Regions from separate parts of the Nocardiopsis sp. NPDC101807 genome, predicted to be linked through region 1. Evidence: riboswitches for the same ligand, from Rfam matches in the RefSeq annotation. Region 1 holds a riboswitch; each other region holds the start of a gene.

Region 1 (5,447 bases):
GCTGCTGAGCGCCACCGCGCTGCTCACGGCGGTGCTGGTCAGCTCCACCGGCGCGATCGGTTTCGTGGGGCTGGTCCTGCCGCACGCCGCACGGGCCCTCACCGGTTCCTCCCACGCCCGGCTCCTGCCGGTCACCGCGCTGGCGGGGGCGGTCTTCCTGGTGTGGGTGGACACGGTCGCCCGGACCGCGCTGGACCCGCAGGAGATCCCGGTGGGGGTGGTCACCTCCCTCATCGGGGTGCCCGCCTTCGTCGCCGTGCTGTACCGAGTGAGGAGGAAGACGTGAACCACCCCGTCCAGGCCCCCGGGGAGGGGCTGCGCGCCGACCGGGTCAGCCTCGGGATCGGCGGCCGGCTCGTGCTCGACGGCGTCACCCTCGCCACCCGCCCCGGCGAGACCGTCGGACTGCTGGGCCCCAACGGTTCGGGCAAGTCCACCCTGCTGCGGCTGCTCGCCGGGGTGCTCGGTCCCTCCGCCGGGGTGGTCACCCTGGACGGCCGGCCGCTGGACCGGGTCGGCCGCCGGGCCGTGGCACGGCGCGTGGCCGCCGTCCAGCAGCAGGCGCACACCCAGACCGAGCTGACGGTCCGCGAGGTGGTGGCCCTGGGTCGCATCCCGCACCGCCGGTCCTGGACGCCCATGACCGCGGCCGACCTGGAGGCCGTGGCGCGGGCGCTGGAGCGCACCGGACTGGCGGACCGGGCCGACCAGTCCTGGCACACCCTGTCCGGCGGCGAGCGCCAGCGCGCCCAGATCGCCCGGGCCCTGGCCCAGGAACCCGGCGAGCTCCTGCTCGACGAACCCACCAACCACCTCGACATCCAGTACCAGCTCGACCTGCTGGAGCTGGTCACGGGCCTGCCGGTGACCACCGTGGTCGCCCTGCACGACCTCAACCTGGCGGCGATGTACTGCGACCGCCTGGTCGTGCTCCGGGAGGGCCGGGCGGTCGCCGGGGGCACACCCTCCGAGGTCCTGACCTCCGACCTCATCGGAGAGGTGTACGGGGTCCCGGCCGAGGTCACCCCGGGGACCGACGGCCCGGTGGTCCGCTTCCTGCGCCGGGGCCGCGTCACCCCGGGGCGGGCCGGCCGCTCCTGACGTCCCCGCCGGGACCGGAGGAGGGGCTCCCGGCTACAGTGTGAATCCTTTGCTCGTGGTACAGGAACCCGGTGCGAGTCCGGGGCGGTTCCGCCACTGTGACACCCCGATGAGGGGTGCAGCCAGACACTGGCCCGGGCAGTCCGACCGCCGACGGGGCGAGAACCCCGAGGGAGGAGCCCGGCCATGACGGTCCGGATCGCTCTGCTGTCCACGTCCGACACCGATCTGCTGTCCGCGCGGGCCAGCGGCGCCGCCTACCTGTGGGCCAACCCGTCCCGCGCCTCCGACGCCGAGCTCACCGGCGCCGTCGGGCGCGCCGACCTCGTGGTGGTGCGCCTGCTGGGCTCCTCGCACGACCTGTGGCCCGGCCTGGCCGCAGTCCGCGAGCGGGGCACGCCCCTGGTGGTCCTCAGCGGCGAGCAGCAGCCCAGCGCCGAGCTCATGGAGCACTCCACCGTGCCCGTCGGGGTGGCGACCGAGGCCCACCGCTACCTCGCCGAGGGCGGTCCGGCCAACCTCGGCCGCCTGCACGCCTTCCTGTCGGACACCGTGCTGCTGACCGGCGAGGGGTTCGAGCCCCCGGCGGCGCTTCCGCCGTGGGGCTTCGCCGAGCGCGAGCTGCCGCACGACCCGGGGCTGCCCAAGGTGGGCATCCTCTACTACCGGGCCCACGAGGCGGGCGGCAACACCGCGTTCGCGCACGCCCTGGCCGACGCCGTCGACGCGACCGGCCGGGCCGTGGGCGTCCCCGTCTTCGCCGGGTCGTTGCGCTCGGCCCCCGACGACCTCTACGAGGCGCTCGGCGGCTTCGACGCCCTGGTGGTCACGGTCCTCGCGGCGGGCGGCACCGTGCCCGCGTCCGCCGGCGCGGGCGGCGACGACGAGGCCTGGGACGTGGAGCGCATGGCCGCCCTGGACGTCCCCGTCCTCCAGGGACTGTGCCTGACCAGCTCACGCGAGGACTGGGAGGCATCCGACGACGGGGTCACCCCGCTCGACTCGGCCACCCAGATCGCCATCCCCGAGTTCGACGGCCGCATCATCACGGTGCCGTTCTCCTTCAAGGAGATCGACGGCGACGGGCTGCCCCGCTACGTCGCCGACCCCGAGCGCTGCACACGGCTGGCCGGGATCGCCGCCGCCCACGCCCGGCTCCGGCACGTGCCGCCCGCCGAGAAGCGGATCGCCGTGGTCCTGTCCGCCTATCCCACCAAGCACGCGCGCATCGGCAACGCCGTCGGGCTCGACACCCCCCGCTCCCTGGTGCGCCTGCTGCGCCGCCTGCGCCAGGAGGGCTACGACCTGGGCGGACCCGACGCCCTTCCCGGCCTGGACCTGCCCGACGAGACGGAGGCGGGCGACGCCCTGATCCACGCCCTGATCGAGGCGGGCGGCCAGGACGAGGACTGGCTGACCTCCGTCCAGCTCACCGAGGCCCACGTACGCATCACCCCCGAGCAGTACGCCGCCTGGACCCGGGACCTGGACCCGGCCCTGAAGGAGGCGATGACCGAGGCGTGGGGCGCCGCACCCGGCGAGCTGTACGTGAACGACCAGGGCGAACTCGTGCTGGCCGCCCTCCGGGCGGGCAACGTCGTCGTCCTGGTGCAGCCTCCGCGCGGTTTCGGCGAGAACCCGATCGCGATCTACCACGACCCCGACCTGGCCCCCAGCCACCACTACCTGGCGGCCTACCGCTGGCTGGAGCACGGGTTCGGCGCGCACGCCGTCGTGCACCTGGGCAAGCACGGCTCCCTGGAGTGGCTGCCCGGGAAGAACGCCGCGCTCTCCGCCGGCTGCGCCACCGACGCGGCCCTGGGGGATCTCCCGCTGGTCTACCCGTTCCTGGTCAACGACCCGGGGGAGGGGGCCCAGGCCAAGCGCCGCGCCCACGCCACGGTCGTCGACCACCTCATCCCCCCGATGGCCCGGGCGGAGAGCTACGGCGACATCGCGCGCCTGGAGCAGCTCCTCGACGAGCACGCCAACATCGCGGCGATGGACCCGGCCAAGCTGCCCGCGGTCCGCGGCGAGATCTGGGCCCTGATGCGCGCCGCCGAGATGCACCGCGACCTGGGTCTGGACGAGCGGCCCGACGACGAGGAGTTCGACGACTTCCTGCTGCACGTCGACGGCTGGCTGTGCGAGATCAAGGACACCCAGATCCGCGACGGCCTGCACGTGCTGGGGGCGGCGCCGGAGGGCACGGCCCGGGTGAACCTGGTCCTGTCCGTGCTCCGCGCCGCCCAGGTCTGGGGAGGCGTGGGAGGTGCGGTGCCCGGCCTGCGCGCCGCCCTCGGCCTCAAGGAGGACGCGCCCACCCAGGAGGTCGACGCGGTGGAGGCGCTGGCCCGCGGCCTCGTCGAGCGCATGGAGGCCGCCGGATGGGACCCCGCCGCCGCGGAGGGCGTGCACGACGACCCCGGGGTGCGCCGCGTCCTGGAGTTCGCCGCCGAGCAGGTGGTGCCCCGGCTGGCCCGCACCACCGACGAGATCGACCACGCCCTGCACGCCCTGAACGGCGGCTTCGTCCCGGCGGGCCCGTCCGGCTCCCCGCTGCGCGGACTGGTCAACGTGCTGCCGACCGGCCGCAACTTCTACACGGTCGACCCGCGCGCGGTCCCCTCCCGGCTCGCCTGGCAGACCGGCCAGGCCATGGCCGAGTCCCTGCTGCGCCGCCACCTGGACGAGACCGGCGCCTACCCGGAGTCGGTCGGCCTGTCGGTGTGGGGCACCTCCGCGATGCGCACCTCCGGCGACGACATCGCCGAGGTCCTGGCCCTGCTCGGGGTCCGGCCCGAGTGGGACGAGGCCTCCCGGCGGGTCGGCCGGCTCCACGTGGTGCCGCTGGAGGAGCTGGGGCGCCCGCGCATCGACGTCACGGTGCGCATCTCCGGCTTCTTCCGCGACGCCTTCCCGCACGTGGTCGCCATGCTGGACGACGCGGTCGGCCTCGTCGCCGGGCTCGACGAGCCGGAAGAGCAGAACTACGTGCGCGCCCACACCGACGCCGACCTGGCCGAGCACGGCGACCGGCGCCGCGCCACCACCCGGATCTTCGGCTCCGCCCCCGGCTCCTACGGCGCGGGCATCCTCCAGGTCGTGGAGTCCGGCAACTGGCGCGACGACCGCGACCTCGCCGAGGTCTACACGGCCTGGGGCGGTTTCGCGTACGGCCGCGACCTCGCCGGCGTGCCCGCGGCCGACGACATGCGGACCAACTACCGCCGGATCAAGGTCGCCGCGAAGAACATCGACAGCGCCGAGCACGACATCGCCGACTCCGACGACTACTTCCAGTACCACGGCGGCATGATCGCCACCGTGCGCGCCCTCAGCGGGGCCGACCCCAAGGCCTACGTCGGCGACTCCACCTCGCCCGACGCGGTGCGCACACGGCCCCTGGCGGACGAGACCGCCCGCGTGTTCCGCGCCCGGGTGGTCAACCCCCGCTGGATCGCGGCCATGCGGCGGCACGGCTACAAGGGCGCCTTCGAGCTGGCCGCGACCGTCGACTACCTGTTCGGCTTCGACGCCACGGCCGGGGTCGTGCACGACTGGATGTACGAGAAGCTCGCCGCCGAGTACGTGCTGGACGCCGAGACCCAGGAGTTCCTGCGCCGCTCCAACCCCTGGGCGCTGCACGGCATCGTCGAGCGCCTGCACGAGGCCGCGCGCCGCGGGCTGTGGGCGGAGCCGGACCCGGCCACCCTGGAGGCCCTCACCGAGGTCTACCTGGAGGTCGAGGGCGACCTGGAGGAGCGGTCCGAATGAGGGTGCGGATCCTGGGGATCGGCATGGGCCCCCAGCACGTCACCGGCGAGGTCGCCGAGGCCCTGCGGGACTGCGACTACGCGGTGGCCGTCGACAAGGGGGCGGACGACGGGCTGCTGGCCCTGCGCCGGGCCGTCTGCGACGCCTTCGGCGTCCCGCTGGTCACCGTGGCCGACCCCGAGCGCGACCGCGACGACCCCGCCGACTACCCGGCGGCGGTCGCCGACTGGCACGAGGCCCGCGTGGCCGCCTTCGAGCGGGTGCTCGGCGAGCGCGGCGGCACCGCGGCCCTCCTGGTCTGGGGCGACCCCTCCCTGTACGACTCCACCCTGCGCATCGTGCGGCGGATCGCCGAGCGCGGGCGCGTCGAGACGGACTACGACGTGCTCCCCGGGATCAGCGCGCCCCAGGTCCTGGCCGCCCGGCACCGGATCGTGCTGCACGAGGTCGGCCGCCCGGTGCACGTGACCCCGGCGCGGCGGCTGGGCGAGGCCGTCGACGCGGGGCAGGACAACATCGTGGTCGTGCTCGGCGGACGGCACGGGTTCGAGGGGCTGGAGGACTGGTCC
Region 2 (5,447 bases), on a different contig from region 1:
GGCCGGGACGTGGGCGGCGTGGGCTGCTACCGGGCGGTCGGCGGCTGGGTCGTCGGGGAGCACCCGCTGGGGCGGGCCTGCGACTTCATGCTGGACCCGAACGGAGGCATGCCCTCGCAGGAGGAGGTCGACCGCGGCTGGGCGATCTCCGAGTGGGCGATGGAGCACGCGGACGACTACGGGATCATGTACGTCATCTACCGCCAGCAGATCTGGGACGTGCGCCGCGGCGACACCGACTGGCGAGCGATGTCGGACCGGGGCAACCTCACCGAGAACCACTTCGACCACGTGCACATCTCGATGTTCTGAGGCCGCGCGCCGCGCCGGTCCGGTCCGGACGCGGTGGCCGCGGACGGGCCGCGGCGCCGAAAGGCCCCTGGACGCGCCCGGTCCCACTACCCGGGCCCGGACGCGGAATCCCGACATCGGCGTCACGATTGCGTCACGCGAACCATGATCTCGCACGCAACCGACACAAAACAGTGACGATTCACCCTGTTACCCCTGGTCTGGCCTGCCGCGGGGACATACCCCGCGGCTACTATGCACAGGTCCCGACCTCGGCCCGGGGAGCCCCCCGGAGCCGGCCACGATCGGCAGCCCCGGTCCCCCGGGATCCTCCTCACGGAGACGGGGAACGCCCGGCCCCACGCCTCCGCCCTCGCCCGCGGGAAGGCGGTGGCGGTAGGTGCGCCTCCCCTCGCACGGCTCCCGTCCCGCTCCGACCGCGCTCCGGCGCGGCCCCGCGGTCCCGGAAGTCGTGAGAACCCACCGGCACGCACACGCGTCCCAGACAACACGGCCAGCACATCACGGGCGAGGGGAGCCATGAGCGAAAACGGACCTTACAACCAACCACCGCAGAACCCCTACGGTGGCGGGGACAACAGCGGGGGCCAGCCCCCCTACGGCGCCCCCTACGGCGACCCGGGCACGGGCGGCCAGCCCGGCTACGGCGCCCCCACGGGTCCCGGCCAGGGCTTCCCCGGCCCGGAGCAGCAGATGTACGCGGGCGGCCAGCCGCCCTACGGCGGCGGTCCCGGCTACCCCCACCCCCAGCCCCAGCCGCCCCAGGGCGGCGGCAAGGCCAGGCTCTGGGTCGTCGTCGGCGGCGGCGTGGTCATCGTCGTCCTCGTGGTCGCGGTCCTGGTCATGCTGGTCACCAACGGCAACGGCGGGACGACCGTCGCCTCCCCGCCCGAGGGCGAGCCCTCCGCGAGCGCGGAGGAGGCGACCGGCGGCGACGAGCCGGCCCCGGAGCCGGACCCCGACGCCGCCCCCGCCGGCGAGCCCCCCTACTCGGTCCCCGCCGAGCCCTGCGACGCCTTCACCGAGCAGGTCGTGGCCGACTTCCTCGTCACCGACGGCGGCAACAAGTCCGTCCGCGACGAGAACTCGTACTGCGACACCCTGGACGCCACCCTGCCGGAGGGCAACGCCCCCGGCGGCTACGCCTCCTTCGAGATCGTGTACCAGACCCCCTACTCCGCCGCCGACTCCGTCGAGGCCGCCACGAGCCAGTTCCAGGACACGGTCGCCCAGATCACCGGCGAGAGCGAGTACAGCACCCTGTACGACGCCGGCGACGTGGAGGAGAGCAAGGAGGTGGAGCTCGGCGATGAGGCCCACTACATCGTCACGAAGTACGACTTCCTCGGCGACCTCGTCCCGGAGGCCGTGCTGCTGGTCAGGACCGCGAACCTGAACATCCAGATCACCTACCAGCTCCACCCGTCCCTCACGGGCGACGACTCCGCCGAGGACCTGGTCCTCCCCGACAACCTCGAGGAGATCATGCTCAACGCCGGCGCCGACGCGCTGGCCGTGGTCGGCACCTGACCGGTCCACCGCAGGAGCGGGGAGGGGACGCGGCGTCGCCGCGTCCCCTCCCCGTCCGCGTCGTCCCGTGCCCGGCCGGAGGCCCCGGGCGCCCGCGCGCGGAGACCGTCGGCCGCCTCGGCCCCGAGCTGCCCGGCCCGGGCACGGGGCGCCCCGCTAGCGGGCGCCGGTCAGGTCGGCGCGCACCCGGCGGGCGGCCTCCACCATGTTGCGCAGGGCCTGCTCCGCCTCGGCGTAGCCGCGCGTCTTGAGACCGCAGTCGGGGTTGACCCACAGGCTCCCGGCGTCGATGTGCGCGACGGCCAGCCGCAGCGAGCCCTCGATCTCCTCCACGGACGGCACCCTGGGTGAGTGGATGTCGTACACGCCGGGCCCGATCCCCCGCTTGTAGCCGCGGCGGCCCAGGTCCTCCACCAGCTCCATCCGGGAGCGGGCGGCCTCGACGCTGGTCACGTCGGCGTCCAGCGCCTCGATGCCGCCGACGATGAGGCCGAACTCCGAGTAGCACATGTGCGTGTGGATCGTCGTGGACGGCGACACACCGGACGTGGCCAGGCGGAAGGAGTTCACCGCCCAGTCCAGGTAGGCGGCGCGCTGCTCCTCGCGCAGCGGCAGGAGCTCGCGCAGGGCCGCCTCGTCCACCTGGATGTGGCGGATGCCCGCGCGCTCCAGGTCGGCGACCTCGTCCCTCAGGGCCAGGCCCACCTGGCGGGCGGTGTCGCCCAGCGGCTGGTCGGTGCGCACGAACGACCAGGCGAGCATGGTCACGGGACCGGTCAGCATGCCCTTGACCGGCTTGTCGGTGCGCGACTGGGCGTAGGTGATCCACTCGACGGTCATCGGCTCGGGGCGCGAGACGTCGCCGAACAGGATCGGCGGGCGGACGCACCGCGAACCGTAGGACTGCACCCAGCCGTTCTCGGTGGTGGCGTAGCCCTCCAGCTGCTCGGCGAAGTACTGGACCATGTCGTTGCGCTCGGGCTCGCCGTGCACGAGCACGTCCAGCCCGATCTCCTCCTGGAGCGCGACGACCCGGTCGATCTCCGTGCGGAGGATCCGCGTGTAGGCGTCCTCCGCCAGCGCGCCCCGCCGGTGCGCGGCGCGGGCGCGGCGCAGTTCCGCGGTCTGGGGGAACGACCCGATGGTGGTCGTGGTCAACGGCGTGTCCGTGGGGGCGCCCCTGTCCTGGGGGCGCTCATAGGCGTCCGGGCCCAGGGCGTCCAGGCGGGCGCGCACGCGGGCGTCCGTGAAGGCCGGGCCGCCGCCGGCGCCGCCCGCCGCGTACTCGGCCTCGGCCCCCTCCGAGAGGACGCGGCCGAGGAGGGCCGTCTCGTACGCCTTCTGCTTGGCGAAGGCCAGGGCCCCGCGCAGCTCGGGGGCGAGGGAGGTCTCCGCGTCGAGGTCGATCGGCACGTGCAGGAGCGAGCAGGACGTGCTCACCGTCAGCTCGTCCGTGAGGGCGAGCAGGGTGCCCAGCGTGGCCACGGCCGCCGGGACATCGGTCCGCCAGACGTTGCGGCCCTCCACCACCCCTGCGACCAGGCGGGTGCCGCCGAGGCCCGAGACCTTGACGAGGTCGTCGACGCCCTCGCCGTCGGTGACCAGGTCCAGGCCGACGGCCTCCACCGGGGAGTCCTTCAGGATCCGCAGGGCGGGAGCCCCGATGGAGCCGAAGTAGGTCGAGACCAGGAGCGAGGGACGCTCGGCGAGGGAGCCCAGGCGCTGGTAGACGCGCTCCAGGAGCCCGACGGCGGCGCGCCCCTCGTCGGTGGCGAGGATCGGCTCGTCCAGCTGCACCTCGGCGGCCCCGGCGGCCGAGAGGCCGGCGAGGAGCTGGGCGTAGGCGTCCAGGAGCTGGTCGAGCAGCTCGACGGGGCGCCAGCCCTCGGGGGCGTCGTCCGCGGCCTTGGCCAGCAGGAGGAAGGTGAGCGGACCCACCAGGACCGGGCGGGTCGGGAAACCCGCCTCGGCCGCCTCACGGAACTCGGCGACGGGCTTGTCGCCGACCAGGCGCGGGCGGGTGCTCGGCGACAGCTCGGGGACCAGGTAGTGGTAGTTGGTGTCGAACCACTTGGTCATCTCCAGCGGCGGGGCCCCCTGCTCGCCGCGGGCGAGGGCGAAGTAGCGGCGCAGCTCCTCGTCGCGGTCGCCGGCGGCGGCCGGCGAGGTGAACCGGGAGGGCACCAGGTCGAACAGGACCGCGGTGTCCAGGACGTGGTCGTAGTACGAGAACGTGTTGGACGGGATGTCGTCGACGCCCGCCTCGCGCAGCTGGGCGTAGACGCCCAGGCGCAGGTCGGCGGCGATGCCGTCCAGCTCCTCCGCGGTGGTCTCGCCCTTCCAGTACGACTCGCAGGCGCGCTTGAGTTCTCGGTTCGGGCCGATCCTGGGGTAGCCGTGCACGGTGGAGCGCACGGACGGCCGGGAGGCCTCGGGGGTGACGGGCATGAGCTTCTCTCCCTCGTCGAAAGCCGGGTACCGGCCGCGGGGGTGAGCGAGGACGCGGGCATGCGCGGGGACCACGCCGTGGGCGTGTCGCCTGCCGCCGCTCCTCGGCCCTCCCTCGGGGCACGGGACCACCGGCGGCACGGGTGCGCCGCCGGGTGGAGGCAGGTCTTCGGACTCGGGGGCGCGGACGGCGCGGACGCCGTCCTCCTACTGGCCGCCGCTTCCCGGTTTCCGACCTTTCCGACCGGATTACCAGTGCTTATGGCGACGTTCGTTCCCTCATACCGCTGCGGGGCAGTCCCGGAGTCCCACCGGGTTCCCTCTTGCGACACACCCCTCCCCTTCCGGGCGCGGCCCGGGCTCTGGGGTGGAGCATGTACCTTCCACGCCTGCAAGTATAGGGAGCACCCCTCCGCCCCTGTACCCGGCGTGCTGCCCTGTGCCACCGGCCGGAAACGGCGCGAACCCCTGTTGCGCGGTCGGCGTCACAACCGACATGAAACGTCGCGCGGCCGAGCCCTCCCCCGCGCTCCCCGCGATCGTTCGTCTGAAGATGTACGTGGAGAACCCCTGGTGAACAAGCAGTCCCATCCGACCATGGCCCCCGATCACCCCCTGTCCACGATCGCGGTCGCGCTGGCGGTCGTCGCGGGGCTGGTCTGGCTGACCGCCGCCCCGCCCGGCGTGCTCGCCTCCGCGCCCGTGGGCGACACGGGCCCCGACTCGGCGGACGGCGGGCCCGAGGCGGACCCGCCCGCCGCCGGCGAGCCCGACGGGCTGACGGTGGTCGACCCCGACGACGTGGTGGACCTGGGCGAGGCCGAGCTCGCCCGCGAGGGCGGGGTGGCCGTGGAGGTCTCCTACCCGGTCGTCCCCAACGCCGCCCCCCTGAGCGACTTCCTGGACCGCGCGCTGGCCGCAGAGGTGGACGCCTTCGAGGCGGCCAACCCCGGTGCGGTCTCCTTCGAGTCCGCGTGGAACCTGACGGCGGCCAACGACGACATCGTCGGGGTCCGCGTGACCCGCGAGGAGACCGACTCCGAGGGGACCCGTGAGGGATACACCACCTACTGGTACGACGCCCTCGCCGGCTCGACCCACCCCTCCACCGCCCTGATCGCCGGCCAGCACGAACTGGAGGAGCTGAACGGCCTCGT
Region 3 (5,447 bases), on a different contig from region 1:
CCGGGCCGGAGGAGGGGACGCCGGGCGGCCCCTGTGCCGACGCACGGCTGCGGGAGGGGGAGAACCGCGACAACGACAACTGGGTGATGGCTCCCCTGGAGGACGATCCGGACGCCGCCACCTCGGCGAGCGCCGCGACCTGGGAGCTCCCCGAGGGCGGCGCGGTCCGCTGGGCGGGGCTGTACTTCTCGGCGGCGGGCGCCCCCGACGCCCCCACGGCGCGCGTCAGGGGGCCGGGCATGACGTCCTACCGGACCGTGGCCGCCACCGAGACGAAGGTCGCGGACCTGCCCGGATACCCCGCCTACCAGGCGTTCGCCGAGGTCACCGACCTCGTGAGGGCCCAGGGCGGCGGCGAGTGGTGGGTGGGCGACGTGCCGGCCCGGGAGGGCCGGGGCGTCTACGCCGGGTGGAGCCTGGTGGTGGTCCTGGAGGATCCGGGCATCGGCTCCTACAACCAGGCGATGGTGCTCGACGACACCGGGGCGGTCTTCCGGAGCCGCACGGGGATGTCGTTCCCGGTGTCGGGCCTGCTCCCCGCCGCGGTGCCCTCCCGCGTGGACGTGGTGGCCTGGGAGGGCGACGCCGACCTGCGGGGGGACCGGGTGACGGTGGACGGCCGCGCGGTCGCCCCGAGCGGCGGGCACGGGGAGGAGGACAACGCGTTCGCGAGTTCCGCGCGCGGCGCCGTGGGGGACCCCTTCACCTTCGGTACCGACGTCGTACGATTCGACCCAGTACTCGGCAGGGAAACGGATATCCGAATCCTCACCGAGCAGGACGCGGTACTGGTCGGCGTCGTGGCGCTGACCGCCCCGATGCGTACCTGAGGGCCGGTATTCGCGACCGGTTTCCCGGCAGGCCCGGGCGGCCGGAAAAGCCCGCCCCCCAACGGGTTCCCGCCTGTGCGTAGTGGGTCCATAACTTTGCGTATTCAAGGAGGGCACGCAAAACCAGACAGACTTGGCTAGGCTGTGCCCCGGTCATGGATATGGCCCCAGAGTCAAAAGGGAAGGGGGCGGTGTCACGTGGACCGCTGCGCGTTGTTCGTTGACGCGGGATACCTTCTCGCGGACGGCGCGATGGCCGTGCACGGAACCCGCAACCGGGACTCCGTCTCCTGGGACTACTCCGGACTCGTCCAGTTCCTCAACGAGGTCGCGCGGGACCGCACCGGTCTTCCGCTGCTGCGTTGCTACTGGTACGAGGCCGTCGCCGACGACCGGCGCTCCCAGGAACAGGACGGCATCGCCGACATCCCCGGCATCAAGTTCCGTGCCGCGAGGATACGGCCAGGTCGCCGCGAGGGCGTGGAGAGCTATGTCCAGCGCGACATCACCACGCTGGCGCGCACCGGCGTCCTGTGCGACGCCGTCCTGGTCAGCGGTGACGAGGACATGGCGTCCGTCGTCGCCGACGTCCAGGACATGGGCGTGCGCGTCACCGTCGTGCATGTGTCCGTCGAGGGCAACTGGACCATCTCCCGGGCCCTGCGCCGGGAGTGCGACGACCTCATCGAGATCGGGGCGGGCCACCTGCGCCCGCACGTCAACCTCCTCTCCAGCAGCGGCTCCTCCCAGGAGACCGCGGCCAAGACCACGACGCCGTTCGCCAACGGCCGGTCCCGTTCCGCGCCCGAGACGCCGCGGCAGCCCGTCGCGGCCCAGCCCGGCGGCGCCCGGGTCGACCCCGTGGGGTCCTCCAGCGGCGGCCTGGAGGCGATGTTCGCGGGCACCGGGGGCCAGCCCGTCCCCCAGGGCAGCGCCATGGACCAGCTGCGCGCCATGCGGAGGTCCCTCGCGCAGCAGCGCGGCGGCGACCACCTCGTCGGCCCGGGGGGCGACGGCGGCCAGCAGCCGGGCGGCATCGACGCCAACGGATTCCCGTCCGGCGGGCAGACCCCGCCCGGCACGGGCGGCGGCGGCTCCTACCCCGGCCACGCGGTGACCGGGGGCCACCCCTCCCACAACGGGCAGCAGGGCTACCCCGTCACCGACGGGCACCCGTCGATGCGCGGCGCGGAGCCGAGCGGCTACGGCATGCCCGGGAGGCCGGCCTCCGGGGCGGGGTCGATGACCGGAGCGCAGCCCTCCTTCAACGGCACGGGACCCCAGCAGTCCTTCGCCGCGGGGACGGGGCCGCAGCGCTCGTTCGCACCGGACGGCCAATCCGGCCACGCGCCACCTCCGAGAAACGCCCCACCCCAGGACCCACGGCAGGACCCACGACAGGATCCGCGCTACGGGGGCGGGGACGGCTCCGGATTCGGGGGAGCGGCCGACGCAAACCCTACCTATGGGACCAGTACGGAAACTGACACCGCTCACCGCGGTGGGGCAGCCTCCCCCTACGGGGGGCCGCCACCTACTGGTCCCGAACCCGCCAGCCGGTTCAGCGCCGGCGGCTACCAGGAATCCCGTCCCAGTCCTGGATATCCCCAGCAGACACGTCCCGCCGCGCATACCGTTGACGAAGCGGTGCATGTCGCGCACAAGGAAGGGAACGACTTCGCGGAGTCGATCGCTCGCGAGGCGCCCGCCCTGTGGGTGGAGGCCGTACTCGCCCGCAGGCCCAGGATGCCCTCCGACCTGGAGGCGCGCCTGCTCCAGGGCTCCTCGCTGCCGATCGACCACCTGTTGCGTGACGAGGTCCGTGACGGACTGCGCCAGGGGTTCTGGCAGGCCCTGGAGCGGGCCAGGTCCTGACAGGGCGCGCGGGAGTGCGAGTAGGGGATGGGGGCGATGCGGTTGACCCGCGTGACGACGGCGGAACTCGACCGTTGGGAATTCCACGCTGTCCGGTCCGGTGAGCACGGACGGGTCGCAGCCCAACTCCTGGACCTGGCCAACCGGGTCGACTCGGGGAGCGAGGTCTCGCGCGCGGAGCTGTTCGTGCGCGCGGGGGAGCAGTGGGAGATCGCCCAGGAGTTCGAGCGCGCCTGCTCGGCCTACCAGCGGGCGATCGACGACGGCGGGGCCACGGTGATCGACGCCCGTGCGCTCAGCGCCGGGGCACTCCTGCAACTGGACGAGGTCGACCAGGCCTACGCCCACCTCAAACGCCTGGAGGGCGAGGACCCGCCCGGTCTCCAGACCTTCATCCACGTCGCGGAGGCACTGTACGCGCACGACGACCTGGAGGGCGCCGAGCGGTGGGCGACGGCCGGCGCGCACCGGTTCCTCGACCGGGCCTCCTCGCCCTACGTCCGCGACCTCCTGGTGGAGCTCCTGCGCATCCGGTTCCGCATCCGCACCGACCTGGGGCTGTCCGAGGACCGGCTGGACCGCAGACTCGACGAGGAGTGACCACGGCCGCAGGACGCCGGCGCCCCGCGCGGCCTTCCGGGCCGGGACGCTCCCGCCGGACCCCGGCGGAGTGAGCTTTCCGACGTGCGGGCGTGCCGCCGACACGCCCGGGACGGCGGGGGCGCCGATCTCCGCCCGACCGCTCCGGGCCCGGCCCGGAACGGAACGGGTACGGCCGTGTGGTCAGCGGCGCCGGTTCGCCGGGCGCCGTCCGAACCGCCCCGGAAGCGGTGTTCCGGGCGTTCGTCCGCCCCTTCGGAGGCGGTCCCGGTCCCGGGGAGCCCCGGCGACGATCTAGGCTGTGTCCGGTCGCCTCCCAGCTGCCCCGACGAGGAGCGACATCCCCCTGAACCGGGTGTCCGAGGCCCCCTCATACCACGGCCCACGCGTGTGTTCGACGATCGTCGAAGAATCCGAGAAATCGATGACACGCCATCATCTTGCGGTGTTCCAACGCAGGGCCCCCTAGATGTAGTATCTGTCCCGCTGGTGGTTCACCCCTCGGGGTGAGGCAAGAGGGAACCCGGTGCGAAGCCGGGGCTGCCCCGCAGCGGTAAGTGGGAACGAAGCCGTCACAGGCACTGGGGACCCCCGAAGGCCCCGGGAAGCGACGGTGCGTAGGCCGCCCACGAGCCCGAAGACCTGCCACCGGTGCGCACGTGAGCGTGCGCCGACGACGGGGCTTCGAGGGTGAGCCGCCGCGACCCACCGGTCGGACGACCGCACGCACCCGGTGCGTCGGTCCCCCGGTGCGTGCCGCGCACCTTGCCCATCGTGTCCCCTCCCCGCCGGGACTCTTCTACCGAGGTTGGAGCCGCTGTATGACCCTTGACGTCGAGGCCGTGCCCGTATCCGTTCGGCCCGAGCCGACCAACGAGGGCGCGCCCCCCGCCGCCGTCGACCGGATCGAGCACGTCGTGACCGAGGCCTGTGCGAGGCTCACCGGTGTTTCGGCGGAGAAGGTCCTCACCGAGGCCCGCCGCGGCTTCTACCCCGGCATCCCCGACTCCGAGGTCGAGCTCGCCCTGGTCATGGCCGCCCGCAGCTTCGTGGAGGTCGACCCGGACTACTCGTTCGTGGCCGCCCGCCTGCTGCTGGACAAGCTGCGCCGTGAGGCCCTCACCTTCATCAGCGGCGCCCCCGACGCCGCCGGGCAGTCCGAGATGGGCGAGCGCTACGCCGCCTACCTGGCCGCCTACGTCGGCCGCGGCATCGACCTGGGGCAGCTCGACCCGGCACTCGCCGGTTTCGACCTGGAGCGCCTGGGCGCCGCCCTGCGGCCCGAGCGCGACGAGCAGTTCACCTTCCTCGGCATCCAGACCCTCTACGACCGCTACTTCCTGCACAGCGACGAGGTCCGCTACGAGCTGCCGCAGGCGTTCTTCATGCGCGTCGCCATGGGGCTGGCCCTCAAGGAGGACGACCGCGAGGCCCGCGCCATCGAGTTCTACGAGCTGCTGTCCTCGTTCGACTTCATGGCCTCCACGCCCACCCTGTTCAACGCCGGCACGGTGCGCGCGCAGCTGTCCTCCTGCTTCCTCACCACCGTCGGCGACGACCTCCAGGCCATCTTCCACGGCATCAGCAACAACGCGATGCTGTCCAAGTACTCGGGCGGGCTCGGCAACGACTGGACCCCGGTGCGCGGCCTCGGCTCGCACATCCGCGGCACCAACGGCAAGAGCCAGGGCGTCGTCCCGTTCCTGAAGATCGCCAACGACACCGCCGTCGCGGTCAACCAGGGCGGCAAGCGCAAGGGCGCCGTGTGCGCCTACCTGGAGACCTGGCACATCGACATCGAGGAGTTCCTCGACCTCCGCAAGAACACCGGCGACGACCGCCGCCGCACCCACGACATGAACACCGCGAACTGGGTTCCGGACCTGTTCATGCAGCGTGTGGAGCAGGGCGGCAGCTGGACCCTGTTCTCGCCGGACGAGGTCCCCGACCTGCACGACAAGTACGGCACCGACTTCGCCGAGGCCTACGAGAAGTACGAGGCCGCCGCCGAGGAGGGCCGGATCAAGGTCGCCAAGAAGATCCCCGCGGTCGACCTCTGGCGGCGCATGCTGACCATGCTGTTCGAGACCGGGCACCCCTGGATCACCTTCAAGGACCCGTCCAACCTGCGCTCGCCGCAGC

Evidence for each region. Region 1 has a riboswitch for cobalamin ahead of cobN (cobaltochelatase subunit CobN). Riboswitches for the same ligand answer to the same signal wherever they lie in the genome.
Region 2: it holds a riboswitch for cobalamin, as region 1 does, so the genes downstream of both, metE (5-methyltetrahydropteroyltriglutamate--homocysteine S-methyltransferase) here and cobN (cobaltochelatase subunit CobN) in region 1, are expected to answer to the same signal.
Region 3: it holds a riboswitch for cobalamin, as region 1 does, so the genes downstream of both, ACIRPH_RS19890 (ribonucleoside-diphosphate reductase subunit alpha) here and cobN (cobaltochelatase subunit CobN) in region 1, are expected to answer to the same signal.

The regions. Positions count from the first base shown of each region.
Region 1 is NZ_JBIWMK010000009.1:195,280-200,726, reverse strand. It holds gene ACIRPH_RS26020 (FecCD family ABC transporter permease) at 1-286, shown strand, start outside; gene ACIRPH_RS26015 (ABC transporter ATP-binding protein) at 283-1,101, shown strand; cobalamin riboswitch at 1,115-1,254, shown strand; gene cobN (cobaltochelatase subunit CobN) at 1,288-4,878, shown strand; gene cobF (precorrin-6A synthase (deacetylating)) at 4,875-5,447, shown strand, end outside.
Region 2 is NZ_JBIWMK010000001.1:818,014-823,460, forward strand. It holds gene ACIRPH_RS03585 (coiled-coil domain-containing protein) at 1-312, shown strand, start outside; gene ACIRPH_RS03590 (DUF3558 domain-containing protein) at 832-1,842, shown strand; gene metE (5-methyltetrahydropteroyltriglutamate--homocysteine S-methyltransferase) at 1,999-4,290, opposite strand; cobalamin riboswitch at 4,454-4,615, opposite strand; gene ACIRPH_RS03600 (polysaccharide deacetylase family protein) at 4,888-5,447, shown strand, end outside.
Region 3 is NZ_JBIWMK010000006.1:226,094-231,540, forward strand. It holds gene ACIRPH_RS19875 (sigma-70 family RNA polymerase sigma factor) at 1-830, shown strand, start outside; gene ACIRPH_RS19880 (NYN domain-containing protein) at 1,029-2,705, shown strand; gene ACIRPH_RS19885 (hypothetical protein) at 2,733-3,305, shown strand; cobalamin riboswitch at 3,779-3,970, shown strand; gene ACIRPH_RS19890 (ribonucleoside-diphosphate reductase subunit alpha) at 4,127-5,447, shown strand, end outside.